One region of the Shewanella sp. Arc9-LZ genome, then DNA from elsewhere that is predicted to be linked to it. Evidence: riboswitches for the same ligand, from Rfam matches in the RefSeq annotation. Region 1 holds a riboswitch; the other holds the start of a gene.
The links. A riboswitch is a leader RNA that binds a small molecule or an ion and turns the genes downstream of it on or off. The one in region 1 is predicted to bind thiamine pyrophosphate.
Positions count from the first base shown of each region.

Region 2: another riboswitch for thiamine pyrophosphate. It lies ahead of GUY17_RS12755 (TonB-dependent receptor); the one in region 1 lies ahead of thiC (phosphomethylpyrimidine synthase ThiC).

Region 1 is NZ_CP048031.1:2,748,676-2,764,554, forward strand. It holds gene GUY17_RS11755 (bifunctional hydroxymethylpyrimidine kinase/phosphomethylpyrimidine kinase) at 1-226, opposite strand, end outside; gene thiC (phosphomethylpyrimidine synthase ThiC) at 232-2,232, opposite strand; TPP riboswitch at 2,440-2,539, opposite strand; gene GUY17_RS11765 (TonB-dependent siderophore receptor) at 2,799-4,946, shown strand; tRNA gene GUY17_RS11770 (tRNA-Asp) at 5,281-5,357, opposite strand; tRNA gene GUY17_RS11775 (tRNA-Asp) at 5,438-5,514, opposite strand; gene GUY17_RS11780 (TIGR03503 family protein) at 5,642-6,979, opposite strand; gene dnaQ (DNA polymerase III subunit epsilon) at 6,990-7,718, opposite strand; gene rnhA (ribonuclease HI) at 7,796-8,269, shown strand; gene GUY17_RS11795 (methyltransferase domain-containing protein) at 8,482-9,261, opposite strand; gene gloB (hydroxyacylglutathione hydrolase) at 9,438-10,217, shown strand; gene GUY17_RS11805 (LysM peptidoglycan-binding domain-containing protein) at 10,368-11,921, shown strand; gene GUY17_RS11810 (AsmA family protein) at 12,452-14,272, opposite strand; gene GUY17_RS11815 (putative 4-hydroxy-4-methyl-2-oxoglutarate aldolase) at 14,298-14,792, opposite strand; gene GUY17_RS11820 (hypothetical protein) at 14,986-15,300, shown strand; gene GUY17_RS11825 (methyl-accepting chemotaxis protein) at 15,600-15,879, opposite strand, start outside.
Region 2 is NZ_CP048031.1:2,973,906-2,989,784, forward strand. It holds gene GUY17_RS12700 (CreA family protein) at 1-37, opposite strand, end outside; gene yegD (molecular chaperone) at 363-1,769, opposite strand; gene GUY17_RS12710 (rhodanese-related sulfurtransferase) at 2,024-3,100, opposite strand; gene GUY17_RS12715 (glutathione S-transferase) at 3,338-4,054, shown strand; gene GUY17_RS12720 (hypothetical protein) at 4,231-4,431, shown strand; gene GUY17_RS12725 (NAD(P)H nitroreductase) at 4,637-5,185, opposite strand; gene GUY17_RS12730 (DoxX family protein) at 5,344-5,937, opposite strand; gene GUY17_RS12735 (DUF6279 family lipoprotein) at 6,030-6,875, opposite strand; gene GUY17_RS12740 (phosphotransferase) at 7,197-8,195, opposite strand; gene pnuC (nicotinamide riboside transporter PnuC) at 8,232-8,942, opposite strand; gene GUY17_RS12750 (hypothetical protein) at 8,948-9,208, opposite strand; gene GUY17_RS12755 (TonB-dependent receptor) at 9,262-11,463, opposite strand; TPP riboswitch at 11,519-11,626, opposite strand; gene GUY17_RS12760 (YcfL family protein) at 11,752-12,144, opposite strand; gene GUY17_RS12765 (PaaI family thioesterase) at 12,182-12,649, opposite strand; gene GUY17_RS12770 (PaaI family thioesterase) at 12,646-13,155, opposite strand; gene hinT (purine nucleoside phosphoramidase) at 13,155-13,508, opposite strand; gene GUY17_RS12780 (M61 family metallopeptidase) at 13,712-15,469, shown strand; gene GUY17_RS12785 (CsgG/HfaB family protein) at 15,612-15,879, opposite strand, start outside.

The DNA of each region.
Region 1 (15,879 bases):
ACTGAGCCAACAACATGGATTCAGAAACGGTTTCAACAAGACTCACACTGACTGAGTTCTGTGCGGTTAAAGTGGTTATCACGCTACACCCGTGACACGACAAGTCTTGTATGGTGAGTAAATCAGCTTGAATCCCCGCCCCACCACCACTGTCTGAACCCGCTATGGTCCAGACAATGGGTGGGGTTTGCGTTATGGATTCACTGACAAATGTCGATGAATTCATGGCGATTATTCCACCTCAACCGTTAAGTCAGTATCAACTTGTGCGACAGATTTGACGTCATGATAAAGCGCCGATCCCGACGCTTTGAACTCTGCCGACTTTTGTGCCATCGCTTCCGCCGGATTTATGGCTTGAGCTGTATGTTGAGCTTGATAAGCACTAGCGGAAGATACTTCAATCTTAAGTGCTTCAGCTTGTTCAAGATTCGCGGCATATTCACGCACTTCGTGGGTTATTTTCATCGAACAGAATTTAGGCCCACACATTGAACAAAAGTGAGCCACTTTTGCCGATTCTTGTGGTAACGATTCGTCGTGGTAAGCACGAGCGGTATCAGGATCAAGACCTAGGTTATATTGATCTTCCCAACGGAATTCAAAGCGGGCTTTTGATAACGCATTATCACGTACTTGCGCACCTGGATGACCTTTAGCGACATCAGCAGCATGAGCTGCAATCTTGTAGGCAATTAAGCCTTGTTTTACATCTTCTTTATTTGGCAAACCTAAGTGTTCTTTGGGGGTGACGTAACACAACATCGCCACGCCGTACCAAGCCATCATGGCAGCGCCGATACCAGAGGTGAAGTGATCATAGCCCGGCGCAATATCGGTTGTTTGTGGGCCTAAGGTATAAAATGGTGCTTCGTCACAAAGGGCCAATTGCTTTTCCATATTGACTTTAATCAATTGCATTGGCACATGACCAGGGCCTTCGATGATGGTTTGCACATCATATTCCCATGCAATTTTGACCAATTCACCTAAGGTTTCTAATTCCGCAAATTGCGCTTCATCATTGGCATCGGCAATTGAACCGGGGCGCATACCATCGCCTAACGACAATGACACATCGTATTGGGCGCAAATCTGGCAAATATCACGAAAATGTTCATATAAAAAGCTTTCTTGATGGTGGCTTAAACACCACTTAGCCATAATTGAACCGCCACGTGACACAATGCCGGTAAGGCGTTTAGCGGTCATGGGTACATAACGCAATAACACCCCAGCATGAATCGTAAAATAATCTACGCCCTGCTCGGCTTGTTCAATCAATGTATCTCTAAATACTGCCCAACTGAGGTCTTCGGCAACGCCATTAACCTTTTCTAATGCTTGATAAATCGGCACGGTACCAATTGGCACTGGCGAATTACGGATAAGCCACTCACGCGTTTCATGAATATAACGCCCGGTCGACAAGTCCATGACCGTATCTGCACCCCAACGGGTTGACCACACCAGTTTTTCAACTTCTTCTTCAATCGAAGATGTCACCGCTGAATTACCAATATTGGCATTCACCTTCACCAAAAAATTACGCCCAATAATCATAGGTTCGGTTTCAGGATGGTTAATATTCAACGGAATAATCGCTCGACCTCGAGCGACTTCATCACGGACAAACTCAGGTGTGATCAGCTGACCAATATGCGCACCAAAAGCCTCTCCAGGCGCTTTTTGGGTTAATACGGTGTCGGTTACTTCAGCACGAGCCATGTTTTCACGAATGGCAATGTATTCCATTTCAGGGGTAATAATACCTTGGCGTGCATAATACATTTGGGTCACGCATTTGCCCGACTTGGCACGTTTAGGCGCGACAAGGGCATCAAAGCGTAAATGATCGAGTCCATCATCGGCTAGTCGCTGTTGGGTAAAGCCTGAACTTGCACCGGTTAATTGCTCTGTATCTTGTCGCTCATCAATCCATGCTTGACGGATTTTAGGTAAGCCTTCACGCACATTGATATCAGCAAGGGGATCAGAATAAGCACCCGCGCAGTCGTAGACCATAATAGGCGGATTGGCTTGTTTAATGGGTTTTGCATCGGTGCCGCCAATCACGGTTTCAGTTTGATTAACCTGACGCATAGCGACGTTGATATCAGCTCGACTACCCGTTAAATAGACTTTTTCAGAATTAGGATGTTGTAACGGTTTAAGGGTATCAATAAATTGTTGAGCGTTAGCTCGAGTTTGACGACGGTTTGGATTTGACATTAGCAACCTCAATATTAAGAGTAGAGTTGCTTGTCTGGAGAGGTGTTGATAGCAGCAGTAAACAATAAAAATACTATTGCTTACGTCAATAATCACATAGAAAAATACTAAAGTAATAACGTAACTGGATATATAAACCGATAAAAAACTCGGAGGTAAACGTCCATTTACAGTCTTGTTAATACGTTATTTATCTTCCCAAAAATCATGATTATTACGCTTGTTTCCTTCGCAGGTTCTAGCCTGATCAGGTTCAACGGATCCCGAATAAACGGTCTCAGCCATAATGGCACTCCGACAAGATGTCCCGCAGTATAAGCAAGCTTGTCGCTAAATAACAAGCACTAAAATAATCATTTCATACAAAAGTTATCAATCCACATACCAGAAACTAATATGAGGTTATTGATATCCCCATGGTTCATCCATCACCACAGACAGGTATTTATCAAGGTGCGACACTATGTCGCATTCATCATATTTATTAGTAGATTATAATTTCAAAAAACTGACAAACACCTTTGAAATATATTCATCAAAGGTTGATAAAAATAACAATAAAGGTGATGACGTTGGCAAATAAAGCAATCCAAACCATTAAATTAAATACAAATTACCCATGGGTTTACTCATCAATTTCATTGGCTGTAATGTTTGCTATTACACCTCAAGTAATGGCTGAGCAGTACGATAAGCAAAATAGTGAAAGCATTGAGCGGGTTGAAGTACATGGACAAAACACGACTAACAAAGACTTACTCGGCTCAGCCCAAAGCTTACTTGAAAAGCAAGGAGTAGACTTTTCTGAAGCAGGTGGCGTATCGGCATTACCGATTTTAAATGGCATGATGGGCGATCGCATTAAGGTGCTCATTGATGGCAGTGATATTACCTCATCATGTGCAAACCAGATGAACCCGCCACTTTCTTATGTGTCAGCAAATCACATTAGTTCGACCCAAGTGGTTGCTGGAGTCTCTCCGGTGAGCGCCGGTGGCGATAACATTGCTGGCGTAATTAACGTCAATAGCTTAACCCCTGTATTTACCGATAGCGACAATGTGACATGGCAAAGTGGTAACATATCTAGTGGTTACCGAAGTACCAACGACGCTATTCTCGCAGGTGTAAATGCCACTGTTGCAAGTAAAACATTAAGCTTTAGTTACCAAGGATCATTTGAAGACGCTAACAGCTATACCGACGGCCACGGCGATAAAGTACTAGACACCTTATACCAATCACAAAATCATGCATTAAACGCTGCTTGGCAAGATGACATTCAACAAGTTGCAGTCAAACTGACTCATCAACATATCCCCTTTCAAGGTTTTGCAAACCAGTATATGGACATGACGAATAATGACAGTTATGGCGCATTAGTGCGCTATCAACGAACGCTAGAAAATGAAGGCGAGTTCACTGCCCAAGCAAACTGGCACAATGTCGAGCATGAGATGGGTTTCTTTAGCGATGAAAAAACCGGCATGATGCCAATGAAAACTAAGGGTAAAGATTACAGTTACCAACTGCATTGGCAGCTGCCAACCAGTTCAGACAGTACATTATTAATTGGCCAAGAATATTATGTTTATCAGCTTGATGATACATGGCCAGCGATTGAAGGTTCTACCATGATGGGCCCCAATGACTACGTCAATATCAATGATGGCGAACGCCAACGTGCTGCACTTTATGGCGAGTGGCAACAAACACTTAATACTCGTTGGTGGCTGTCTGCAGGTGTTCGTTATGAATACGTATCAACCAGCACAGGTGAGGTTCAACCTTATAACACTATGAGTATGATGGGCATGACCAATGTTAATGCCATGGCCGCAGATGAATTTAATAGCCTATATCGAAAGCACAATGACAATAACATCGATGCCACCCTTCTAGCTCGCTATCAACTCAGTGATACTGAAGTGATAGAACTTGGTTTAGCCCGAAAGAACCGCGCCCCAAATTTATATGAGCGATACAGTTGGGGCCAAAGCACCATGTCGACGACTATGATTGGCTGGTACGGCGATGCAAACGGCTACATAGGCAACCCTGACCTTAGTGCAGAAACTGCACATACATTGAGTATGGCTTACAAGCGAGTACAAGATGATTTAGCATTTAGTGCAACAGCTTGGTATAGCGACATCAATAATTATATTGACGCTAATGTGGTCAGCAGCTTTAATCGCACAAGCATCGATAGTAATCGTCGTCATATTTTACAGTTTGCAAATGTGGACGCGACCTTGTTTGGTGCACGCATAGATGCTGAATATCAAATAACAGAAAACCGCAGTGGTAAATGGCTCCTTAACGCTAATATCAGTGCCACGCGCGGCGAAAGAGATGACAATGACCAAGCGCTGTATCAAATAAAACCTTTGCAAACTAAGCTAGCTTTACAACAACAGCTAGGCGATTGGCAAAATAGTCTCAGTTGGCTATGGGTTGCGAGTAAAGACCGCTTGGATGAACAGCGTTTAGAAAACACAACTGACAGTTACACACTGCTTAACTTAAGTAGCAGTATCCAATGGCAAGATGCCACAATGACTATAGCAGTGAAAAATTTACTGGATGAGTATTATCAATTGCCGCTTGGCGGTATCAGTATTGCTGAATATAAGGCTGATAACAGTAACGGTTTTCAACAAATCGCTGGTGCGGGTCGCTCACTCGAATTGAATGTCAGTTACGCGTTCTAGTTAACCAGCTATAAGTCATAAAGCATATAGCCAGTAATGTATACCACATTATTGGCTAGGCTAAAACAGCAATTTTGCTGATGTTAAGACAGAAAAAGGCCCCTACATTGCTGTAGAGGCTTTTTCTTATTTGGCGGAGCGGACGCTGATGTTGAAACAGTGAACCCGCGACCTCCGGCGTGACAGGCCGGTTTTTATTGATATGTGATGGAATAACATTAATGCGCTGACATTTGATAATCTAGCAGGTATTGTATTCTAGGCTGAATAACACATTCTGTTGATTTTTGAACAGAAAAAAGCCCCTACATTTCTGTAGAGGCTTTTTCTTATTTGGCGGAGCGGACGGGACTCGAACCCGCGACCCCCGGCGTGACAGGCCGGTATTCTAACCAACTGAACTACCGCTCCAAAACGGTTTGTATACACTTAATAAAACTAACAATAGTATAAAAATCATCTGTTTTATTAAGTGTAAACAGTCACTTGAATGGCGGAGCGGACGGGACTCGAACCCGCGACCCCCGGCGTGACAGGCCGGTATTCTAACCAACTGAACTACCGCTCCACACAAGTGCGATGAATAATAAAGTTGTGATAATTAATCGTCAACAGTTTTTTAATTGTTTTCGCTCATTTAGTTAAAAAATGTACAATTATCAAGTTTTAGTACAAAAACCACTCACTTCAGTGGCTTAGTTTTTATCATCTGGCATACTCAAATCAATATCATCTAAGTCGACGCTTTCTAGAATACTGTCTTTAGGTTTATCTTCATTCACTGGATTTTGCTTTAACCTTTCTTCCGCCGCAGCCATCGCCTTTGCCAGCGTTTGTTTTTTACGCCATATCACCAAACCAATAATACCAACGAAAAAAAGTATGCCATTAATGGTAACAATCCAGAACATCGCATCGTCTTTAGCGACTTGCTCTTCAATTTCTGCTTGAATGGCCGCTTTTTCAGCAAGTTCTTCAACTGTTGGGACTGGAGCAGGGGGCTCTACTAAATTAAAAAACATTTCAGGTAAATTGAGCACAATTTCTCGGCCATCAACCGTAGTAGAAACCACACTGCCTTTAACACGATAACTGCCAAACTCAGTCACTTTAGGTAAGTATAGAATTTGATCTGCACTGGTCATGGTTTGCAAGGTAATAGGCAGCAACAACCCAGCAGGGCCGACTAAGTCAAACTCAAAATGAGTTTCTGCTAATTTCACCACAGATTCATCAACCGTTAACTGTATCTGCCATATGCCTTTTAATGGATCGCTATTGGGTACCATTTTGACTTTGATTGGTTGTGGCAAGAGCTCAAACGGCATCACATATTCACGCTCAAAGACATTATTTCGTGCAGTGACATTGAGTACATAATGACCGGTAGGTTGTTGTAAATTATGGCTTCCGGTAAAGATGCCATCGTCAGGTGTTTCGTCCAACAATTCACCATTGTCTTTATAAGCACCGACAATAATGGTACCCGTTGCGAAATTGTCGTCAGTTGGAAGATGCGCACTGGTAAAACGTGCAGTCCATTCGACCATATACTCCAAACCCGGCATTCTCATGGTTAAATTATCACCCAAGAGTCTTGCTGTAACTTTTAACCTTTCACCCTGATAAAGTGGTTGCGGTAATGGTTGCACTGCAATGTCTAATGCAGAGATTTTTTGTATTGTCGACCCTTCAACCACACTGCCTAATAACTGCCAAGGCCCTGGCATCGGTTTTTCGATATAAATCATATCGGCAGCAATACCATCTACCCATTTTACCGTTTGAGGATGACGATTTGAGTACCATTTGCTGCCATCAGGTAAAATCACCACGACAGGCGCAGAACCATAGCTTCGTTGGATAACTAACGTTAAATGATCAACCATATAATCGATTCGAAAACGATTTTTAAGTTCTGCTGCTTGCGATGCATTGACCATTGCAGCTTGGGCATTAGGTTGCCAAGCGAAGATAAGACTCAGCAACAATAAACATGAAATAGCAAGATAACCGGCGCGAGTGGCACTCATAAAGGTTGGTTTACCCTCTCCAGAGACATTTACCTGACTTCGCAATGAGATCAAGTCGTTGTTCGTGTAATAGTATTTCATCGGCTGATGCACCAACGACTTTAAGATTAAACGCCGCCGGATCGATATTTTTAATTCCGCCACCTTCTTGACCCGCTTTTTCATTAGACAAATTAAACTTAATTTGTCCACCTGTCATGATTAAGTAAACATCAGCAAGAATTTCCGCATCGAGTAATGCGCCGTGATAAGTACGGCGGCCATTATCGATACCGTAACGTCGACACAACGCATCTAAGTTATTTTTTTGGCCTGGATGCAGACGCTTTGCAATGGCTAAACTGTCGAGAATACTGCAAATCTCTTTGGTTTTAGGCCCAATTGGATTGAGTTTTGAAAACTCATGGTCCATAAAGCTCACGTCGAAGTTGGCGTTATGAGCGACAATTTCAGCGCCATCGATAAAATCGATAAAATCTTTGGCTATTTGATGAAAACGCGGTTCGTTGGCAACACGGTCATTGGTAATACCGTGAACTTGAATTGCCTCTTCATCAATCGCTTGACCAGGATTAATATATTGGTGATACGTTCGACCTGTTAAGCGACGATTAATCACTTCAACACAACCAATTTCAATAATGCGATGGCCCACATAAATCGGTCCACCCGCTTGGTTCATACCGGTAGTTTCGGTATCGAGGATCACTTGACGACTTGCACTAGAAATAATGTTCATATTTTTTACTCATTCAGCCCTCGCCTTTGTATAAATTGAGTATACTGGCGCGAATATTTCGCTATGGTAACAACTTGATGGCCGAACTCAAACAGCTGTATATTTTTACTGATGGCTCTTGCTTAGGAAATCCAGGACCTGGCGGTTATGGCGTGGTAATGAAATATAAACATCAACAACATGAAATCGCCGATGGATTCTCATTAACAACCAATAATCGTATGGAACTTTTAGCCCCAATTATCGCGTTAGAAACCTTATACGAACCCTGTAATATTATTTTAACCAGCGATAGCCAGTATATGCGCCAAGGTATTATGACTTGGATCCATGGTTGGAAGAAAAAGGGCTGGATAACCTCAACTAAACAACCAGTTAAAAATGTCGATTTATGGAAGCGTCTAGATGCGGTAAGTCAATTACACAAGATCGACTGGCACTGGGTAAAAGGCCATGCCGGCCACATTGAAAATGAACGTTGTGATGTATTAGCACGCAAAGCGGCTGAAGCTAAGCCTCGACAAGCTGATACAGGTTATAACCCAGAATAGTGAGGTCATCGCTATTTAACTCTAGCTCGGGATAATCACTGGTTATCAAAAAGTCCTTTGCTACGCTAACGGGGTGCATTGACTTGCAATAAGCTAGATATTACCGCTTCAATCAGCCCTGGTAGCAAAAGTAATATTTTGCTATGAAATAGCTCAACTCTTCTGATTTTGGCTTACGGACCTCATCTCTTAAAACGAGTTGAGGTTACTTTTTATGATTTTGAATTGTTTAATGTCTGGGTCTCAATACTCGGAGTGTGAGTTAACCCGGTACGACCTGCCGATGGCGCCGTTGACCAGTTAGGCGCTTTGACCTTCGACTTATCTTTAATCGGTGTAAGTGGCGTCGTCATTTTTCGAGCCACGATTAAGTAAACACTGCCAGTACTAGGTAGCCAGTTGGCGATACTTTTTTGCCACAATGGTGCTTGTTGAGGTTTGCTCGGTTGATTAGGCGTGTTGACTCCGCGGTGCCCTAATAACGAATGGTACATTAACCGTTCATCTGCTAGTACTTTATATCCCAGTAACCCAAGCCAATCTTTAACTCTTGATGGCATAAAAAACTGCCCGTTCCAAGGTAACTGAGTTTGATATTTAGGCAATATTTTGCCTATAAAAGCCGGACTGATGGGATTAAAACCAACAATAAAAATATAACCACTGCTAATGAGCACTCTGTCGAACTCTCGTAAAATTTGATAAGGGTCTGATTCAAATTCTAAAAGAAAACAACTTAACACAGCATCAATGGCACTTTGTTGTACAGGTAAATGATGCGGATCGGCTTGAATACTCGCATCTGCACCATCATAAACAGAAAAATGCCGTGCTATGCTGCAATGTAAACTGTTTAACTGGCTACTTAACGCCCCTGCTTTAAGTAAATGATAGCCAAATATTCGCGGCCACCATGGGGCTAATTTTGCTTCAATCTCAGCTTGCAATAATTCACCAAAAGGTAAATCTTGCCAAATAAGGGGTTTTAACATGGAGCCCGCCAACGATTACTTTGCAAAAATGTCATATTCTCTCAACCCATCAACTTTACCATAGCTCATTTAATGTTCAGCTAACCATCATTGATACTTTCAGGATAACTTCACTTGAAGTTATTTAACGATATCCGTTACCCTAACAGATAGTCAATCATCACTCGAGTCAGATTATGCTTAACGTTCATACCATTCCAGCTTTTAATGACAACTACCTCTGGTTAATTCATCAAACAAGTAGCCTTGATGCTTATGTAGTTGACCCTGGCTGCGGCCAAAGTGTTATCGATTACCTAGCTACAACAGAACTTAATTTAGTCGGCATACTCATTACTCATCATCACAGCGACCATACTGGCGGTATAAAACAACTGCAGCAGCACTTCAACAACCGTCTTATTGTTTATGGTCCGAGTAACGAACCTATCGATGGTTTAACCCATCCTTTAACCGTTTCATCGGATATAAATATTGAGATACCTCATTTAGGGCTTACCCAAGTGATGGCAGTTCCTGGGCATACTTTAGGTCATATTGCCTATTATATTGATGATAAATTATTTTGTGGTGATACCTTATTCAGTGGCGGATGTGGACGTTTATTCGAAGGCACACCGACACAAATGCTGCAATCGTTAACTATGCTGGCAAACTTACCCGACCAAACCCAAGTCTTTTGTGCTCATGAATACACACAATCCAATGTCGATTTCGCCTTACATGTCACACCAAATAATTCACAGTTGATTGATTATGCCCACAAAGTTGGCCAATTACGCTCACAAAACATACCAACGATACCTAGCACAATCGCGACAGAAAAAGCCATAAACCCGTTCCTACGTTGTCATCTAAATGAGACTCAAGTCGCAATATCAACAGAATACAAAATAACAAATATAGATGATATTCAGACATTTACATTGTTAAGGGAATGGAAAAATCAATTTTAGATTAACATGAAAACACTTTAATAAGACATGCCAAATAATTTAATCTACAATGCCAAACTGAACTAAAGCATGACCAAAAGAGTCTCATAGGCATTTGGTATGTTCGCCCTTTTTTTAACGCCCTGAGAACTTGAGGAAGTGTATCTTCAAATGAAAGCAAACTTGATTATTATAGCTGGCAGTATGCTGGCTATAACGGGGTGCCAGACACTCCATACTGCAGAGCCAAGTTCTGATAGTACAACCCACACTGTTACAGCTAACGCTAAAAACAAAAAATCAGCGACCGTAACCCTTGATCAAATTGAAGAACAAGTTGCTGAAGTTAACGATTTATGGCTCATGATCGGCAATCAAATGCGCTTTCCTGTTGTCGATAATGCTTTAGTGGCTCAATACCGCCAATGGTACATCGAGAATCCTACGCATTTAGAAATCGTGACTCAACGTGCTCAGCCATATCTGTATTACATTGTCGAACAGTTAAAAAAGCGCAATTTACCTTTAGAGCTAGCATTGTTACCTATTGTTGAAAGTGGCTTTGACCCACTCGCCTATTCACCAAGTGATGCCTCGGGGTTATGGCAATTAACCGCGCCAACGGCCATGTCGTTCGGTGTAAAGACAAATTGGTGGTATGACGGACGCCGTGATGTTGCCTCATCGACAAAAGCTGCTTTAGATTTAATGGAATACCTCTACGCCAAAATGGATCACAATTGGTTATATACCATTGCCGCTTATAACTCAGGTGAAGGCCGAATATTCAATGCAATAAAACATAACCAGGCCCGTGGAAAATCGACAGATTTCTGGTCACTATCGCTGCCTCGGGAAACAGCTCATTATGTGCCTCAGTTATTAGCATTGGCCGATGTCATTAAACATGCAGACAAGTACGGTATCAATTTAATCCCTATTGATAATTCACCTCAGATAGAGGTAGTCAATATTGAAAGTCAACTCGACATTAACTTAGCTGCTGATTTGGCTCAAATTGACATAAATGATTTAAAAGCGATTAATCCAGGTTTAAAGCGCTGGGCAACCGCCCCACAAGGTCCACATCAATTGATTGTACCTAGTGAAAAAGCGGCTTCCTTTAAACGAGCATTAGCCACTATTGAACCAAACTCCCGTATTAACTGGGTTCGGTATAAAATTAAATCTGGTGACAGCATCAGTGAAATTGCCGACCAATTTGAAACCACTGCAACATTAATAAGAAGCAGTAACGGTATTAAAGGCAATAATATTGTTGCTGGTCGTTTTTTAATTATTCCTGTTGCGGCAAAAGATCCCGATCTCGTCACCATGACCGCAGACCAAGTACTCGCGCGTAGAACCGTGGTTAAATCAAGCTCGAACAAGCAAGCTTATACCATTAAATCTGGTGATTCATTATGGAAGATAGCGCAGTCACAGCAAGTGACCGTCGCACAACTAATGAAGTGGAATAATCTTAAAAAACAATCCACGTTAGCCATTGGCAAATCATTAGTTATTTTTCCTAATGAAGTCGCCTCTCTCACTGCAAGCAATGATAAAACGGTTAGCTATCGCGTACAATCAGGTGACTCTTTAGCGCGTATAGCACTTAAATATAAGGTTACCGTTGCAGAGTTAATCGAATGGAACAGTTTACAAAACAGTAAATTGATCCAACCAGGACAGATACTGAAATTGATTATGACCAATAGCTAGTTAGCTTTGCCAATAAGGCACAATTAATGAACAAAGGCTAAAATAGCTATTGGTATGAGTTAAACACTCAGTTAATTTCAGCCATAAAAAAACGGACAAGTGAACACTTGTCCGTTTTTTTATGGCATAACATTAGCATTAATAAATCCACTGGTTCACAGTGTTCAATAATTTGATTAGGCTAACCATACTGTTATTACTGTACATTACTATCCATTTTTAGCCTAGATAACCTCGACTCGGGATAATAAACGGTTATCAAACAGTCCTTTCCTTTGTCTCGCTAACTGTGTTGCATTGACTTGCAATAGGCTAGCTATTGACGTACCAATGCGCCTTGTTAGCAAAACAAATGACAAGTTTGATATAAAATAGGCTGAATATTGTCATTTCGACTCACATATCCCACTTCTTACACCGAGTTGAGGTTAGTTAACGGCAAACCGTATAGCAGTAACAAAGCCGCTTTGAATAAGGCTGTAGTATTATTCATATAGAAGCACCTACAGCCCTTGTCATTAATGGATGATTTAAATTCCAAGCTTCTTAAACAATCCTTCTTTTAGCTTTTCTTTAGCTTTATCAGCCTCATCTTTAAATTGGCCTTCCAATAACGCTTTGGTATCAATGCCAAACTTAGGCTCTTGGAATGTACCTTTGATAGTTAACGGAATGTCGATACCTTTCAGTGACTCATCAGCAGCTTCGCCTTGTCCTGATAACGACCCAACGACACTGGTTGTTAAGGTGTAATCCAACGCTTCGGTGGCAATGTTTGCTGTGCCTTTACCATTTAAGCGAATTAACGGTGAAGCCATCGCTAAATCAGGGTTAGTCACAACAGCATCTTTCATCGTGAAACTACCGGTCAAACTGGTAAAATCGGTTTTCAGCTCTTCTTTCTTATCTGCCGATAAATCACCTTTCAATTTTTGCTGCGCGCTACGGATCATCTGTGGAATGTTAACCCCATACAACGAGCCATCTGCTACTTCAAACTGACCCACTGCATTAAGATTGTTTTTTAGATTATCAGCAATCAAACTGGCACCGCTGCCTTTAACTTCAAAACTCGCTGTTCCAGAAAGTAAATCCACTTCAGCAGCATCGATTAATAACGGACGAATTTGCACCCCAGTTAACTTTTTATCAAACACATAAGTTGGTACCGCTTTACGACCATCAAGCTTAGCGCTAAGTGCTAGCTTACCTTCATATAAATCGGCTGTCAGCGACGATAACGTTAATACACCTTTATTAATGGCCATTTTCATTTGCCAATTTTGCGTTAACATATTACTGACTTTAATTGATTTAGCGGTTAAGTTTAGAGTTAAATCTATACTCTTTAATGCCGATAAATCAGGTTCTTGAGTTGACGCAGTTTCAGATGTTGCCTCAGTTTCTTTCGCATCGCCTTCTTGCTTTGGCAGTAATGCATCGACATCAATATCGCCAACATCAAGATTCATCGCAATTTTAGGAATGCTATTACCATAATTAATCTTAATATCGCCAGTGGCAGCTAAGTCCATAGCTGACATTTTAGTCAATTGCAGCTCAATGGTTTTGGCATCTAATGCCATCGTCATTTGTGTACTCAGCTCTGCGGTAATCGCTTTGCCTGGCAAGCTATCGCCTTGGGCTTTATGCACCATGTCAAAATCATTAATCGTGACATTCTGCAATGCTTGGTCGACTTTAACTTTGCCTTGCCCAGATGACGCTAACTGCATATCAGGCAGTGTCGCTGAAAACTCGTAAGCAAAATCAGCGAATTGTCCTAGGCTGAACTGTCCTAAAGTAAAACTTTTTAGACTGAAGGTTTGAGTCGTATTGCTGGCCACATCAATAATATTGATATTCGTATTGGTAAGTTCAATGCCGCCAATATCTAAGGTCTGTAAAGACATCGCTTCTGAATTGCTTGAGGTTGATTGCGGTTTTTCTGCCGATGTTTCAGCAGTCAAACCATCAAAGCTGGTCTTGCCGTCTTTTTGAGTAACTAAGTTGAGTGTTAAGCCATCAAGCTTTAATAAATCAACTTCAATTTGTTGGCTAAATAATGGCATCAACGCCACATTAGCCACGGCCTCATTAACATCAAGCATCGAAGCTGGGGTAAACCCATTTGGGTTCGATAACGAAATGCCCCCAAGCTTGATGCCTAAAGATGGAAACACGCTCCAACTTAAATCTTGGCTGATTTGTAAATCACGGCCAGTTTGTTTTTTTACCGCATCGACAATTTGCGGTTTAAAATTATTTAAATCGAAAAACATTGTGAGGTAGACAGTTACACCTATCACTAACGTTAGCACTATTGCTAACAACCACTTTATTAGTTTCATTTTTGCTTCCTTGTCTGTCGCTATTTTAAGTTAAAATAGCTAAATCCAGTGCCTGCCTACTGACAGCAACACCATTTAAATCTGCGTAGATCATCATTCCAGGAGAAATACTGATGCCAGCAATCTCAATTGTGACATTAACCTCTCCTACGCCTTTTTTGTCAGTTTTAATGGGATTAGCGCCTAAAGCTTGCACACCAATTAACATGGTGTTAATGGTTCCAGCGTCACGAATACAACCATTAATGATAATACCTTCCCAACCATTGTCACATGCACTTAAGGCTATCATGTCGCCAAGCAATGCACGTCTTGTTGAGCCACCTCCGTCAACAACCAATACTTTACCGTGACCCTTTTTAGCTAATTCAGATTTTACTTTTGAATTGTCTTCAAAACATTTAACGGTCACGACTTCACCATAGAATATCGATTTTGCGCCGAATGCTTTCCATGGATTTGACAACAACGTCAATTGTTCAGGGTAATAATCAAATAAGTCTGGCAATAGATCTAACATGACTCCTCCTTGTAGATCAAAATCTTAGGTTACCGAGAATGAGTATATTCAACAAGTATTGTTAACGATATATTATTACACTCAAAAAGTACCGTTAACTTAGTATATCAACATACCCACAAATCAAGTTAAAGAGTGACTTATTCAATGAAAATGAATATAATTTATAAAAATAACGTAAAAAATCATACTTATGAGTGAAGATTTAAATTTACAGAAAATGATGGATGCGTTTGATGAGTTAGACTTCGAACAACGCACTACCACAAACCTTGAAAATGCCCGTAATAAGCAGCAAATGACAGCGTATATTGACTCGTTGGATTTCAGTTTGCGCCGTTTATTAATCTTGCAAGACACGGTCAATACTATTGTTGAGCAGAAACAAGTAAACCTGCTTAAACAAGAGCATATTCAAACTTATAAAACTAAGATAATTAACCTCTCACGCCAGTACAATATCTCATATCAAGATGTCATCAACATTATGGTGCAAATATCACACTAGTACTGCTGAAATACTTGAATCTATTTCTGAGAGAATAAGTAACCTCAGCTTGAGTGAACAGGTGAAATAAATCGCTAAAATGGATTTATTTCAAGTCTGCTATGGCAAACTTGCGATGTATTGTACTCATAATGATTTTTTCATCAGTCAGTTACTATATCAATAACATGGCTATTTCAAGTGAAAACACCATCGATAGTAAGTTACAGAGTCTGTGAGATAAAGAGCTGTTTGGGCATCACTCATTATCTCGAACGGAAGCTAGTCAGGCTAATAGAACCAACCTGACTAACGGCGGGTTATTTTACTTTAAATTGGTCTACAAGTTGATGTAACTGAATAGCACCTTGTTCTATATCCATACTGCCTTTGTTAATGAGCTCATTCTGAGTTCGATTTTCTAGCGACATGTCATTGATGCGAGTAATATTCATATTCAATTCGCCAATAACAGTGCTTTGCTCTTCTGTGGCTGCTGCTATTTGAACATTCATTTGCGATATTTGCTCAATTGAAGACTTAATATTTTCAAGCGCAACTACAACTTGTTGAGTTTCATTGACCGTTTCAGATGATTTG
Region 2 (15,879 bases), 230 kb from region 1:
GTGCCGTTAACCCTAGCACTATTAGCATTTTTTTCATCGGTAACACCTTTTAATATTATGAGTTTATATCATCAAAATAGGTTGTTATAAAAAATTGAGATGTTCTGTCATTAAAGGTAAACCATTATGGCTATGCCTTTAATGACAAATAAGTCCACACTGACGCGCGGCCGCCGCAAGCCATAATAATAACTAACATTGTCATCATTTTGGTGATCACTATAATCATATTAATTGACCATATTGATGGCAGACAAAGCATGCTGGTTGATCATTCTACTATTAGCACAATGACCAACCTTTAGCATAACCATCAGCCTTTAACATAACCATCAGCCTTCGCGAGCTAAGTGCAATGAATTTTAGTTAAATGCACTTTGAGCACAACGGGTTAAACCTGCTGTTACCGAACCGAAATGGTCACCCACCACCACTTTGGCATTGGGGTAAACACTAGCAATTTTATTGTATATAGCTGGGCTTCGGGCCGTACCGCCTGTTACATATACAATATCAGGACTGGTTGGCATATCGCAATCTTGTTGCTCCGCTTTGGCGATAGCCGTTTGCATAGCTTGTTTCATTAATGCTTCAACTTTCGCTAAGGGATCATTAATGGCTTGCTCAAACTGTGCTGCTGTTAATGGGACTAACAGCCCCTTTTCAATAAAATCTAACGAACATAGAATGGTGTCATTGTCTGACAAACTGATTTTCGCTGCTTCAGCTTGGCGTACCACTTGATAACTCATTTGATTCTTTTGTACTTTTTGTAAACGAACTAATAGTTCAGGCTGCTGCGCTTCTTTGATTAGCTGCTCAACTAACTTACGAGAAGGTAAACTAACAAAGTCACGTTGGGCACTAATATCATTGACGGCCACCGCGTTCCAAAAAGGTGTTCTTGGCATAGGTTTACCGTTAATCATTAACGTGTCTGCACCAAAGCTTGGCATCAATCCAGTCATCGCTAATGCGATATCTAAATCGTTACCACCAATCCGTTGACCTGAATGGCCAAAGCAGTCTGGGCTGCGGTCTTGTTGCTTAATGTAGGACGGCCCCATCTTTACCACTGAACAATCTGTCGTACCACCGCCAACATCGACCACTAACACGGTATTGTCATCGCTAAGGTTTGATTCAAAATCCATACCTGCAGCTAAAGGTTCAAATAAAAACCTCACATCAGTAAAGCCTGAACGAGTAGCCGCCAGGCGTAAAATAGTTTCAGCTTGTTGATTACTGTCTTGGCCACCTATGCCTTGAAAATTAACCGGTCGACCTATCACCGCATGGCTCGCTGCGCTAAGCGATTTTGCGTTTAACGCTTTATCGGCTAGTGTTTTAACATGTTGCATCATCAAGGTGACAATGTCTTCAAATAAGGCTATTTGTTCAACACGTAATCCATTGGCACCTAAAAAAGACTTTGGAGAACGGACATAGAAACCTTCTTCAGGCATGTCTAAATAAGCATCTATCGCAGCTTGGCCAACAAATACGGCTTGTTCATTCGGCGACAGATCAAGCTCATGGCGCATTTGTTTAGCACGCATTAACTGAGAACTGCGTAAATGAGAATACTCTGCTTTTAAGTGTTCTGGTAATCCTTGGTATACCGCCTCGGCAATAAGCTCGCGATCCATTGCGTACAACGTTGAAGGCATAAAATCCGAATGAGTTGATAATGGTAATAACGATACCGCATCATCAATCATTACCCCAATCGCACAGTTGGCACTGCCGTAATCAAATCCAACAAACATTGACTTACCTTCTGTCATCTAATCGAAAAAAGCGCTCAAAATAACACACTTATGACACTTGCTAAACCCTTTATCACTGTTTTATCTCCCGCTTGGGTAAAGCGAGTCCCTTATCTTAAAAGGCAATGCTGTATATGGCGTTTAAAATGATAAAAATCTAACTAACCTGAAATAGGGTAACTATTAATACTGTGCCCATAACAAAAAAGCCCAATCTTATGTAGATTGGGCTTTCGTTTTAGCAAAGGTATTCATTAGCCTTTGTTATTCAGTTTTTCTTGTGCTTTACGCTGAGCTTCTTTTTGTTGGCGACGAGCATCAATCACTTGCTTTACATCGCTACCAATATGCGCTTCACCGCGTTGCTTAGCTAATTGGACTTGACGTTCACGTTCAATAAACCGCTGACGTTGTTCTTCAGGCACTTTATCAATGCAATGTGGACAGCTGACTCCTTGAACATAGGCTTCAGTTTGTTTTTCTGCTTCAGTAATTGGCATACGACAAGCATTACACTGATCGTATTGACCTTTTTCTAAGCTGTGATTTACCGCTACGCGGTTATCAAACACAAAGCATTCACCTTCCCATAAGCTTTGCTCTTGCTCGACTTCTTCAAGATATTTTAATATGCCGCCTTCAAGATGATATACCTCATCAAAGCCCTGCTCTTTCAAATATGCAGTAGATTTTTCACAGCGAATACCACCGGTACAAAACATCGCCACTTTTTTGTGTTTAGCCGGATCTAAATTTTGCTTCACATATTCAGGAAACTCACGGAAAGTCTCGGTTACTGGATTAACAGCATTTTTAAAAGTACCAATCTTCACTTCGTAATCATTACGGGTATCAACCAACACCACATCTGGATCTGAAATAAGTGCATTCCAGTCTTTAGGTTTCACATAGGTCCCGACGACTTTACGAGGATCAATACCTTCAATACCCATAGTCACAATTTCTTTTTTCAGCTTCACTTTGGTGCGATAAAACGGCATTTCAGCGTCAAAAGATAGCTTAGTCACGATATTATCTAAACCAGGTTGAGTGCCCAACCAGGCCAATAAAATATCAATCGCTGATGAGGTTCCTGCAACAGTGCCATTAATGCCTTCTTGAGCAAGCAACAAAGTGCCTTTGATTTCGTTTTGTTCCATGACACTCAGCAATGGCTGACGAACGGCCTCAAAATGCGGTAATGCCACGAATTTATATAACGCGCACACAGCGACTTGGGCTTGAGATGCAGCTGTTATAGCTTTTTGAATAGGTTCTTGTTTAGGCTCTTGTTTAGGCTCTTGTTTAGACGCTTGTTTAGGTTGTTGCATAAAAATGAGGTCTCCGCTGGCTGGAACTTAATTTCCAGTGCATATTACTGTGCATATAAATAAGGTCTGCACACTGTGCACAGACTCAAAAAAACGGCCGAAAGTATACCTAAATCACAGTCAAAAAAATACTAAAACCAGCAGATGTACTTTTTTACAATGTTGGTAGCGGTTAATTTTGGGTTTTCAGCCAAGAAACGTTACTCTATTAGCAAGACATCATTTTATAGACACCTAATGAATTCTGCCATTTTGTACACCTTTCGTCGTTGCCCTTATGCTATGCGAGCACGTATTAGTCTTCATTTGAGCCAACTGAATCCGTTAGTGCGTGAAATAGAGCTTAAAAATAAACCCGCAGAGCTGATCACCATTTCGGCCAAAGGCACAGTGCCGGTTTTAGAGTTTACTAACGGCCAAGTGATCAGTGAAAGTCTAGATATTATGCGCTTTGTATTAACTGAACACCCAGCGCCAGAAAACTATTACTTAACCACAGAAGAGTATCAAGTCCTGCAATACTGGTTAGATAAATCAATGACTGAATCGCTCATTAATGCCAATGATAATCAATTTAAACCATGGTTAGATAAATATAAGTATGCCGACAGGTTCCCTGAATACAGTCAACTTTGGTATCGACAACAGGCAGAGCTGTTTATTCAGTTGTTGGAAAGGCAGTTGCTGCAACACAACTATTTGTGTACCGACAGCCCAACACTAGCTGATTTTGCTATTTTTCCGTTTATTCGACAGTTTGCTAATGTTGAACCTTCGTGGTTTGACACCATGCCATACCCTAAAGTTAACGCTTGGTTAACCACATTAATCAATAGCCCGCTATTTAACGTGACCATGTGCAAATATCCATTGTGGTTACCACAAAAAACTTTGATTTACCTCAAACATTCAGTACGTAATGATGGACAAGTAATACCTTTGTGCAAAAATTAAAAAATTATGAATATTTAATGGTTTACGGGCTATTAATCGGATAATTTTTAACGTAAATTAAAGGTGTTAGCAGTGAATAGCCGTTTAAGAACATGGATTTCTATTATTTTTACTGCAGATTTTAATTTTAAGCTTACACTTAGATAAGTCATTGCTGGAACGCAAAGGAACATGACATGAATAATATGGATATTACGTTAGTATTAATGCTCATTGCATTACTGATTTTACATATTCACTTTTGCTATCGAGCCTATACCTCGAAAGCACATATCAAACATGGTCAACGTGTAGTGTGGTCTATGCTGAGTTTGTTAATGGGACCATTAGGCTATTATGTCTATCAAAACATGATCCCACTCGAGTTCTACGAATAGATTTGTTTTAGAGCTTTGCTTTGAAGTTCAGTGAATAAAGTCTGATTGTTTCTTAATATATTATTGAACAAGAGCTTGTTAACCCTCTTCTCGTCGTCCCGCTAATGCTTTTAAGCCGAGATCTTGGTGTTTTTTTTGCTTTGTACTTATGGCCTGCGGCCACCAACGTCGTGGCCCATTGGTCATAACCCCAACCTTGCAATGCTTACAAATATCGCGCAAATTGCTGGCCACTTTTAAGCGATTTAGTGGGAGCGAGCACTGCTGGGGTGCCAACATATAAAAAGCCAACAATTTGATCGTCTGCGGCTAATCCTAATGCGTTATTCACATTAGCATCAAAAGCAAAATCGCCTGTACGCCATACCGCACCTAGCCCAATCGCAAATGCCGCCTGCTGCATTGCCATCGTGGCGCAACCCGCTGCTATATGCTGTTCTAAAACGGGTACTTTATCATGCGTTTGTGTTTTGGCGACGACCGTAATCACCATAGGCGCACGATAAGGCATGTTAGCGACTTTAGTCAGAAAAGTATCATCTGCACCACTTTTTTTAGCCGCATCAACAAAAATATCTGCCAACTTAGCTAAGCCATCATCTACCGCAATAATAAATTCCCAAGGCGTTAATGCACCGTGGTCTGGTACTCTTGCTGCTGCATCAAGCAAAAAAGTGAGTTGTTCGGCATTGGGTGCTGGGGCAACTAGGCGAGGCGTCGATTGGCGAGTCAATAACAGTTGTTCGGCGTCCAAGATACAATCCTTTTGAGTAAATTATGCTGCCGATATTAGCAAAAATCCCACGTATTAGGTGGGATTTTTTAGGGTTGTTCTATGTAACCTAAACTCGAAATAACAAACGCCTCTCAAACAGCCCTTTTTTATACTGAGTTCAGGTGATGTAAACAAGGTTACTTTAACAACCGGCGTCCTATAAAGTAATCAACGCTGGTGTAACGGCCGCCACCAATCACAAATAATGCCAATAACATAATTAGATACGTCATCGCGAATTCAATACCATTATTTAAAATAACAAAATTACCTGAACTGGTTAGCCATTCATAATTACCGTGCTCTTGTAAAATAGCTTTCGCCGCAGAAAGCTTTTCCGCTGAAGCTAACACTTGCTCATTCGCCAACCACGAACTTGGGTCGGCAATAGCCAACCAACCATTGGGTAAATGCACCGCAAAAACAGCAACTAGCATTGTGACCATCATTGGCAATGCCACGATTCGAGTGGCTAAACCAATCAACAGTAAAAAACCACCGAACAATTCAGTGCCTGCAGCTAACGCAGTCATGACTTCTGGCATAGGTAAACCCAATCCCCAGTCAGGATTGCCGAACCATGCTGCGGTGTCTTCAAAATGTGACAATTTGTTGTATCCTGCCTGCATTAGCACTGGCGCAAGATAAAGCCTTAGCAGTAAGGCGGCTAAGCCTTCTGTATGTTTAATCACATTTAAAAATTGTTGATAAAATCCACTTAGTGTCTGCATAAATAATCCTAGCTGAAATCGTTGTTGTAGTAATAGACCCGCTGAAGATTAAAAATATTTCAGCTTTGGAGACTAACGGATAAAAATAGATATTATTTGTCTAAGTGTAATTCAGTTAAATCTTCTACTAATTCAGCTAATTTTTTATCAAAGTGCTTACGTTGTTTTTGACTAAATGTTTGATTAAGCGTAATCAACATTGAGCCAAACTTACGGGTATTTTCGGTAACATTATCGCGATAAACCTCTGATTTCAGTTCATCTGGCGAGATCATTAATAATTTCATTTGTTGGGTAAAATAATCAGTTTGCTGACGGCGTTTCAGTGCTTGTTCAAATTGACTTAGCCATTCATGGCGATACTCAAGCCACATGTCTAACGTGGCTAAACGCTGCGTATTAGCTTGATGAATAATGTTTTTTTGTTCATCTGTAGCATCGCCAGTCCATTCAGATAATTGCTCGGCGATTCTTTTATCTGAGTCTTTTATCAATTCAGCTTGATCTTTGCCGGCGTATTCTTCGATTAATTCTTGTTGTTCTTTTTTTAGCTGCGCCAGTATCTGATCAACTTGTCCATCAGATAAGCTCGCCATAATAGGTAACAGATCAGGCATAACAAAATCGAAAATTCGAGACCAATGTGCCTTCGCCATTGACACTTGGTTAAGCCATAGCTCTGGGGTCATTGTTTGTTGATTAGTCAATGTCGATAATAAAGACAGTTGATCACGATAACGCGGTAATTCTTGTTGGCGATGCCAGACTAAAAACGATTCAATAATAATATCAAATTTATCTTGCTGTTCTGAGGTTAACTCTACGTACTCTTCAACTTCCCACTCTATCGCCCAATCCAGAAAGAAATAGCTTACTTTGGTTGAGCAGCCGACAAAAAATAAGCTACTTAACAGTAGGATAATCAATTTTTTAGACACAGATAATTCCTTTATCAAAATTTATATCAAATCCAGTAATGATGTGATCAATCAGAGTCACTCAGATTTTTCAGTTTGAGACGCATTGTTGAAAGAATGGTTGTTCCCTTATGAAACAATGCAACAAAAAATAGAAAGTCTGAATGACTCCCGCAGGACGGGTTTCAGAACCTTCTATGCTGCTTAATATGATTTTGACGTAGAAAAACTATGTCTATAATCTTATTACTTGTCTAGTAGGCGCTGAATGACCAGATATTTATTAGAACTGGTATTACTTCACTTATACTTTATCAGAAGCTTGTACTTTATCAGAGCATATTAGCAAGTGATTAATGTAAAATACTTTGTAAAGTATTGTAAGTATTGTGTAGATTTTTGCGGTTCTTTGGCTGCCATTAATAACGCCCACATTGCCGAGAATAACCAAAAACAATTTATTGCGGCGGGTAATGCCGCTTTGGCCGCAGACACATCGGTGAGGCTAGCAACCTGACAGTATTGCATAATCACGTTATCGATTAATTGGTTAGATTGCATCGTTGATAGTTGATGACTAGCCACGACGCTGGCTAAATCGAACAACGGATGGCTCGCCACAGCATATTCATAGTCGATACAAAGCAGTTGCTGAGGGGCTCTGCCGCTAAGCAGTAAATTGTGCGGAGTTAAATCTCTATGACAAAAAGTCGGCAGCAACACACAGGCTTCTAACTGCGATAACCAATGTCGAACAAGCCCATTTAAGCGTAACAATTGCTGCCTCGCATCATGCCATTGTGGATCTGTTTGCGACCCCGTTAATGAATCTAATTGGTATGCATATTGTTGCCATTGCTCACTAACGGTAATGTTTTTCTCCGGCACCGGCAACACACTGAGTTTACAAAATAATGCACTAAGCAAAGGAACGGCATCCACAGCCGAAATGGATTGATTTGTCGATTGCCCAAGCGATAAGTGACTGCGCATTGAGGCAAATATCGACCAGTCTGTCTCTGGTTGATCAATAAACTCACTCAGATACAATTGCTTATCATCACTGACCCAAATCAATGCAGGTGCAATGTTAGCCACAATTGCAGCTTGCCAACATTCAACTTCAAGCGCTCTATCGCACCAATTACTGTGAGGCTGATTTACTCGTAAGACCTTATCGCCATCTTCACAAGATAACTTAATATTAACATTACTGATCCCTGTGTTAAGAAAAGACACCGCAGTACATTGCGTAGCAAGCTGCTGAAATAATGTGGTTGGCATGGCTTTGTTGATTATATTAAGCACATCGATAGGTAGAGATAACAACGGCTGGGACATCAAATATTTACTCTAATAAAATGATATTATGGTTGGTTATGCACCAACCACCTCTTGACTCGTATTGTGTTGCGTTATTATATGATGACGATATTTCTTACGCCACATCATGTATCCGCCAACTGCCATTGCGACGTATAAAACAAACAAACCCGATGTCAGCATTAAGCCTTTTTGGAAGTAAAGGTAAATAGACACAAAATCAATGACGACCCAATAGAGCCAATTTTCTAGCACTTTTTTCGCTACTAGATAGGTTGTAACGATAGCAAAACAAGTGGTTGCCGCATCGATATAGGGAAATGCGGCCGACGTGTAATGAGCCATTAAATATCCCACCAGCATAGACACTAATGATGTCGCGCCGATAAGCCGAGCGTGAGTACTCCAAGACCAACTGGTAATATTAAGGTGATTGGTATCTATGTTGTGCTGAGTACCATTATGCAGCTCAGAATTGTGCAAATTGCTTTGCTGAGAAGGTGGCACGTGCAACCACAACCAATAACCATATACCGCCATCCCCATATAATAAATATTAAGGACTGACTCCATCAATAACGATACATTCCAAAATAGTACAGTGTAAATGGCGGTACTAATAAATGCTGCCGACCAACACCAGATGTTAGTCCGCATAGCAAGAATTAAGTAAGCAAGCGCTAGCATAACGGCAACAGCCTCCCAAAACGTCATTAATGACGCTTCACTAAAGGCTTGTTGTAGCGTTATAAATAGATCATTCATTGTGGTTATTCGCTATGAGCTAGGTTGAGCTCACCACCGATAAATTTACACACAAAAACAGCTTTGCCCCACTTTTGATGTGCGGCTTGCATTTCAACGGCTAGCATCGACATTACATCAGCATACTCGCCACAGACTTGGGTTGCCATCGCGTTAGTCACTCGTTGAATATTGTCATAACTATCCACTCTGCCGATAAACCATTGGATAGGATCGAGATAGTTTTCATTGAACGGATACATACTGATTTCTGCAGTTAACTTCATTTCTATTCCTTAATAAAAATCGCTGCAACAAAGGCTACAGCGATTTTATGTCATTACATAAATTGAACTTCTAATGTCACACCCATTTGGCGCGGATCACCGTAACGAATATATTGTTTATCGACCCAATCTTGATCTGGTTCGTTGCCAAAGTAAAAGCCTCGCACACCATATTGTTCATCAAACAAATTGCGGCCCCATAAATATGCCGACCATGTTGGCGTTTCATAGCCTAAACGGGCGTTATAAATGGTATAGGCTTCTGACTGAGATTCATTGCTGTCAGAATAATAAAACTGGCTTTTACCACTGGCATTCACGTTTGCAAACCAACCAGAATCAGCAACATAAGTCATACCAGCACTGTAAGTAAATTTAGGTGAATGCGCTAAGTCGCGCCCAGATAAATCGACGGTTGAACCGTATTTGTCACTGTATTGATATTGGCCATATTCAGTTTCCAACCAACCGAAACTACCGTAGAACTCAATATTTTCTGTTAAATACCATTTTGCATCGAGTTCCGCGCCATAGTTACTTGAACTGCCAGCATTTTCGGTAAATAGAATAAAACGCTGCGGGCTATCTGGGTCTTGTAAAGAGGCGGCAACTTGTTGGTCTTGGCGGTCCATATAAAATAGCGCCAAGGTAGAATCCACTTCTCCATCAAGCCAGCTCGATTTTAAGCCAACTTCATAATTATATAAAATCTCAGTGTCGAACTGTTTCTTGTCAGACAATTCAGCAGGCAGTGTCATATTAAAACCACCCGCCTTATAACCGCGGGCGACACGAGCATAAGCATTGTGATTAGCATTAATGGCTTTTGACAACGCAATATGGCCGCCCCACATATCTTCTGATGGGGCAAAGTCATCTTTATTGCTGTCACTATAATCACTATCGCGGCGCTCGAAACGCAACCCAGTCGACAATAAGTAATCATCACCTAAATGGCTGTCTAATTGACCAAATATGGCATAGTTTGTCGCCTCATAGTTTGACTGCAACACTTCATCTGGCCAGGTGTTGTATTCCGAGTATAAGTCGTTATCTTCTTTCAAATTCATCGCGTATACACCCAATAACCAGTCGGTACTACCGGCGAAGATGCGTCCTGCATCTTTGGATGATAAACGGAACTCTTGGGTAAAGGTTTTACGATCGCCCTTTTTGTCCCAGGTGTAATCATAAACACAAGGTTCAGTACCTGAGGCCGCTCCTGCGTCGTCATACACAGTACATGCTTTACTCGCCCAATAATCCGAATTGGCCCAATCACCATCATATCCATTATGATGATCAGTTTGCGCAAATGATGTTAATGATGTGAAGTCAAATGCTTGCATACCCGTGTATATGAACTTAACCCCTGCTCCAGTCGTTTTTTGTGTATCAACACCGGGTTGGTCAGTTAAGGTATTACTGCGATTATTATCTAATGTCCACACATCGTAACCATTATCAAAATTGGCATGCAATAAGGTTAAATCAACTTGAAGATCGTCAGTAGCGTACCAACGGAACTTAGCCCTAGCCGTTAACTCATCACGTTCATTGGTATCATCACGGTTAAGATAAAGGTTGTCACGGTAACCATTTTGATTGTGCTGTTCTAGTGATACACGGTAGAGCAATTTACCTGAGTCATTGAGTGGACCAGAGCTAAAACCAGAAAGAGTACGAAGATTGTCATCACCTAAACTGACTTTTGCGCCATGTTCAAATGATTCGGTAGGGTCATTACTTTTTAAGTAAATTAATCCAGCTAGTGCATTAGCACCATATTGAGTACCTTGTGGACCGCGCAAGACTTCAACTTGCTGCATGTCGTACATACTCGACACCATGCCAAGGCCTGATAGGTCGATGTCGTCGACCACAAAGCCAACCGATGAGTTAGGTGCACCTTGATATTGTTCTTGTTCACCGACACCACGAATTTGGAAATATTTTGGACGAGAACTGCCACCAGACCAGTTAAAGTTGGCAATAGAATTGAGCACATCTTCAAAATGTTGCGCCCCTTCGTCTTCTAATTGCTGGGCATCAATAACCGTCACGCTTGACGGCATTTTATCAAGGCTGATATTACTAAAATCAGCATTAACAACAATCACTTCCATTTTTTCATATTCGGGAGTGACATTTTCAACATCGGCCGTTTTAGCCATAACCACAGGCGAGCTTAATGCCACCATTACCGCTAAGGCAATTGGTGTTTGGTGTAACCTAGTAGAGTTTTTCGTGAACATAGGACCTCAAATAGTGATTTTGAGATCCGGCAAGAGTAGCGAATAAGAGGTGCACATAAATAGTGTGGCCCATTCCTACGCCGGTATAAGCCGGATCAGGTTCTAAGGGTTCGTCATACAGACATCTCAGTTCAGGTTTTACTGAACACCCCTTGGCGATCACGATTATAAACTAACTTCACCATGAATACACGAGCAGCGATACAATTTGATAACGCAAAAATATAATTGATTAACTTTATATTAAATCTCAGTAATCATGTCTCTTCAAGTTCTCTGTAGCGTGGCTTAATTTGAGAAAGCTTCGCGCACATAAATCTCAAATCGAATAGCTTGTGTATTGGGCGCTACCGCACCCACTTGCAACTGCTGTTTACCATGTAATTTAACCGACTTCCAACTGCTTGCTTCATCCTCAACTGTAAATCCGCTAGCATCGTACCAAGTGAATTTATATTGTAGACGTAGGTCAGTGCTCGATTTGCTTTGAATTAGCGCCGATGCTTTGATTAAGTCAGCAACCATGACAGATGAAATATCCACAACATTGACATCACTGGCAAAAGAGCTGCTATCGACTCTAACCTGCCCGCTTGAGTCTACCGAAATACCTGCCGTGTTATGCGCACAGGCGCTAAGCAACAATGCTAATGCGAACACAAATATTGACGTTATTTTCATGCTATCTCCTTATTTGCTGTTAATGTAAAGCGTTGACTTAATCTATCAAAAAATGTGCTCTGGCAGTGGCTATCAATTGTTTACGGTTGGTTTGCCAACAGTTCATACTGACGTTAGCCACACGGCGGCCTTGGCGAGTAATTTTACATTCTGCAAAGGTATCTTGATGTAAACCTGCGCGTAAATAGTCAATTGAGAAATCAACAATTTTAGGTACTTTCTTGGCTTGCATAAATACCATTAGTTGCACAATTGCCGACATTTCCATAAACCCAGCAATCACTCCGCCATGTATTGCAGGTAAAATCGGATTACCAATGTTGTCATCTTTAGCCGGCAGTCTAAATACCATTTCATCACCAAAACGGGCCACTGACATGCCAATAAATTGTGAGTAAGGTACTTTCTCAAGTAGGTAACTATAATCATTCAGTTCAATGGCACGTTTAACCACATCTTGAACATCTAAACCCTTTTGTGTCTCTATTTGGGTTGGTTCACTCATGATTTCGCCCCCGGTAAATTCCCCATTAACACTTGACGAAACTCTTCGCCGACCATTTCTGGACTAATTCGCATAAAAGAACCCACCGCGTGAGCGATAGGTTCATCAATACTGTCTTGATATGCTATCGCACGGGTAAAAGCAACGCTTGACGATAAACGATAGCATTCAGCAAAGGCATAAACCGACTTATGAGGCTCTGCGGGTTTCATGTAGTCGACACGTAAATCCAATGTTGGAGACAACTCTAACGATTGGTACTTCTTCAAAATGGCGCATACCACGGCTGTGCCACAAGCGGTATCTATCAAGGTTGTGATCACCCCACCATGAATGACTCCGGTGTCGGGGTAACCAATAATATCTTGACTGTAAGGTAACTCAATTAACACATGATGCTCACTGGCTTCTTGCACTGAAAGCCCTAAACGACGGCACTGAGCTAACTGGTTGACAAAACGGGTGGCAACTTCAGTTAACGGGAAAAAATCACTGTTAATTTTCATTATCCACGACTCAGCATTGGGCCTAATGGTTTACCCCCTAAAAGATGCATATGAATATGGTACACCTCTTGACCACCATGCTTATTGCAATTCATGATTAAGCGATATCCATCTTCAGCAATACCGGCTTCATCGGCAAGTTTGGCCGCTACTGTTATCATCCGCCCTAATGCTAATTCATCAGACGCTTTAACATCATTTGCTGTCGCGATTAAATGATTGGGAATAATCAGAATATGCGTAGGAGCTTGCGGAGCAATATCCCGAAATGCGGTGACTAATTCATCTTGGTATAAAATATCCGCTGGAATTTCACGGCGGATAATTTTGCTAAATATGGTTTCTTCGGCCATTTGGATGCCCTCATTAGATAACTGCATTGATGCTATTGATAATACTATCAACTCTTTGAACTATCACTCCAGTAAAAACGCTTTTTATGGGTAATATTTTGCCTAAAATGGGATTCGTTTGCTTAAGTGAGTCAATTTTGGCAGCATTGGTTATTATAGCTCAATCGTTTTGATTGCGACTTGCCACTCATTCGGAATTCTTTATGCATTATCATATTCATGCGGTCGACCCAAAAGCTCATTTATTTGAAGTGACCTTTACGCTAAAAAACGCCAATCCATCTCAGATTTTTTCATTACCAGCATGGTTACCTGGCAGCTACATGATCCGCGATTTTGCCAAAAATATCATTGAAATTGATGCCAAAGAGAATCTACAATCGCTTGCAGTCACTCAATTAGATAAACAAACATGGCAATTGAATAACCAAGGCAGTGATATCACTCTGTGTTATCAAATTTATGCATGGGATTTGTCTGTTCGCACTGCACACCTTGATACTAATCATGGCTTTTTTAATGGCAGTAGCGTGTTTCTAGCGGCTAATGGTCTTGAGTCTCAACCACATACCGTCACCATGGCTAAACCTGCACTTGCAGAATTAGCTCATTGGACGCTAGCCACCAGCATGACTAGAGCATCAGGTGAACAATTTAGCTTTGGTGATTTTAGCGCTGAAAACTACGATGACTTAATTGACCATCCCGTTGAAATGGGTGAACTGACCGTCGAAACCTTTTTCGCTGCTGGTGTGCCACACGATATCGTACTCAGTGGCAAACACAGGGCAAATATGGCTCGATTAGCCAAAGATTTACAAGCGATTTGCGAATATCAAATCAATTTGTTTGGCACTCCAGCACCCTTTAAGCGTTATGTGTTCATGACCACCGTTTTGGACAATGGTTTTGGCGGTTTAGAACATAAAGCATCTACAGCGTTAATGTGCTCTCGCAACGACTTACCTTTGTCACTCGATGCGCCAGTAGATAAAGGTTATCGCACTTATTTATCACTGTGTAGCCATGAATATTTCCACTCATGGAACGTTAAACGGATTAAACCTGCTGAGTTTACGCCATTTGATTTATCACAAGAGTCTTATACTTCTCAATTGTGGGCGTACGAAGGTATCACGTCATATTATGATGATTTAATTACCTTTAAATCTCAGTGTATTGATGAGAAAGGTTACCTTACTTTACTCAGTCAAATTATGACTCGAGTATACCGAGGCGAAGGTCGCTTTAAACAAACCTTAAAGCAATCAAGTTTTAATGCTTGGACTAAGTTTTATAAGCAAGATGAAAATGCCGCTAATGCAATTGTCAGCTATTACACTAAAGGCGCACTATTTGCCTTGTATGTAGACTTAACTATCCGTATTGAAACCCAAGGTAAATACAGCCTTGATGATGTTATGCGTACACTTTGGCAACAATATGGTTTAACAGGTGTAGGTACTGAATCGTCAAGCCATCAACAGATTGTTGAAGCGCTATTAAATCGCCCTTGTGACGATATCTTTACTTATCTCGACAACACAGACGATTTGCCACTAAAAGAATTACTGGCTCAAGTGGGCGTGAATATGAGTTTACGGACCTGTGAAGGTGTAACTGATTTGGGTGGTGCTGGAGCTACAGGTTATAACATTGGTTTTGGCGCAAAAACAAAAGCGGAATCATTAGGGTTAAAAATTCTAACGGTTAGCCAACACAGTCCAGCACATCAAGCGGGATTAAGTGCGGGTGATTTATTGATTGCAGCAGACCACTTGCAAGTAACCAGTCAATTTGAACAGCAACTGCAAAGTCGAACCCTTGGCGAACAAATCACTTTGCATTGGTTTAGACGTGATGAATTGATGCAAGGAACATTAACGATCAGTGAAGCGGCTTTAGACACGATTTCGCTTAGCATCATTGATGCGACTAAAACACAATTGTGGCTTGGTTAAGACTAAGAAACGATTATCAAGTTTGAAAATTGATTTACTGAGTACCATCAATATTAATCGAAAATTTGAATTAAAAAAGGATATCAATTTGATATCCTTTTTTATAAATCTTCTCTATTACTATACAAATGTACCAATATGACTAGCTCTGCTTAATCCGTTCTAATACTTGATTTTCAGTATGTGCTTCTAACCAGTATTTTTGTAATGTTGGGTTTTTTACTCCTGATACAGGATCAAGTAAATTCCAAGCTCGTTTCCAAATACCGTCGGCAATCATATGTACGACCGCACTTTCAATAGCAGCTGCAATACATAAACTCACTGGTTCGTTTGAGGTATAACCCGCCTCAGACTCTAATAATTCTTGCGCATCAATAAATTTAAATACGCCAGCAGTAATTTCTTTT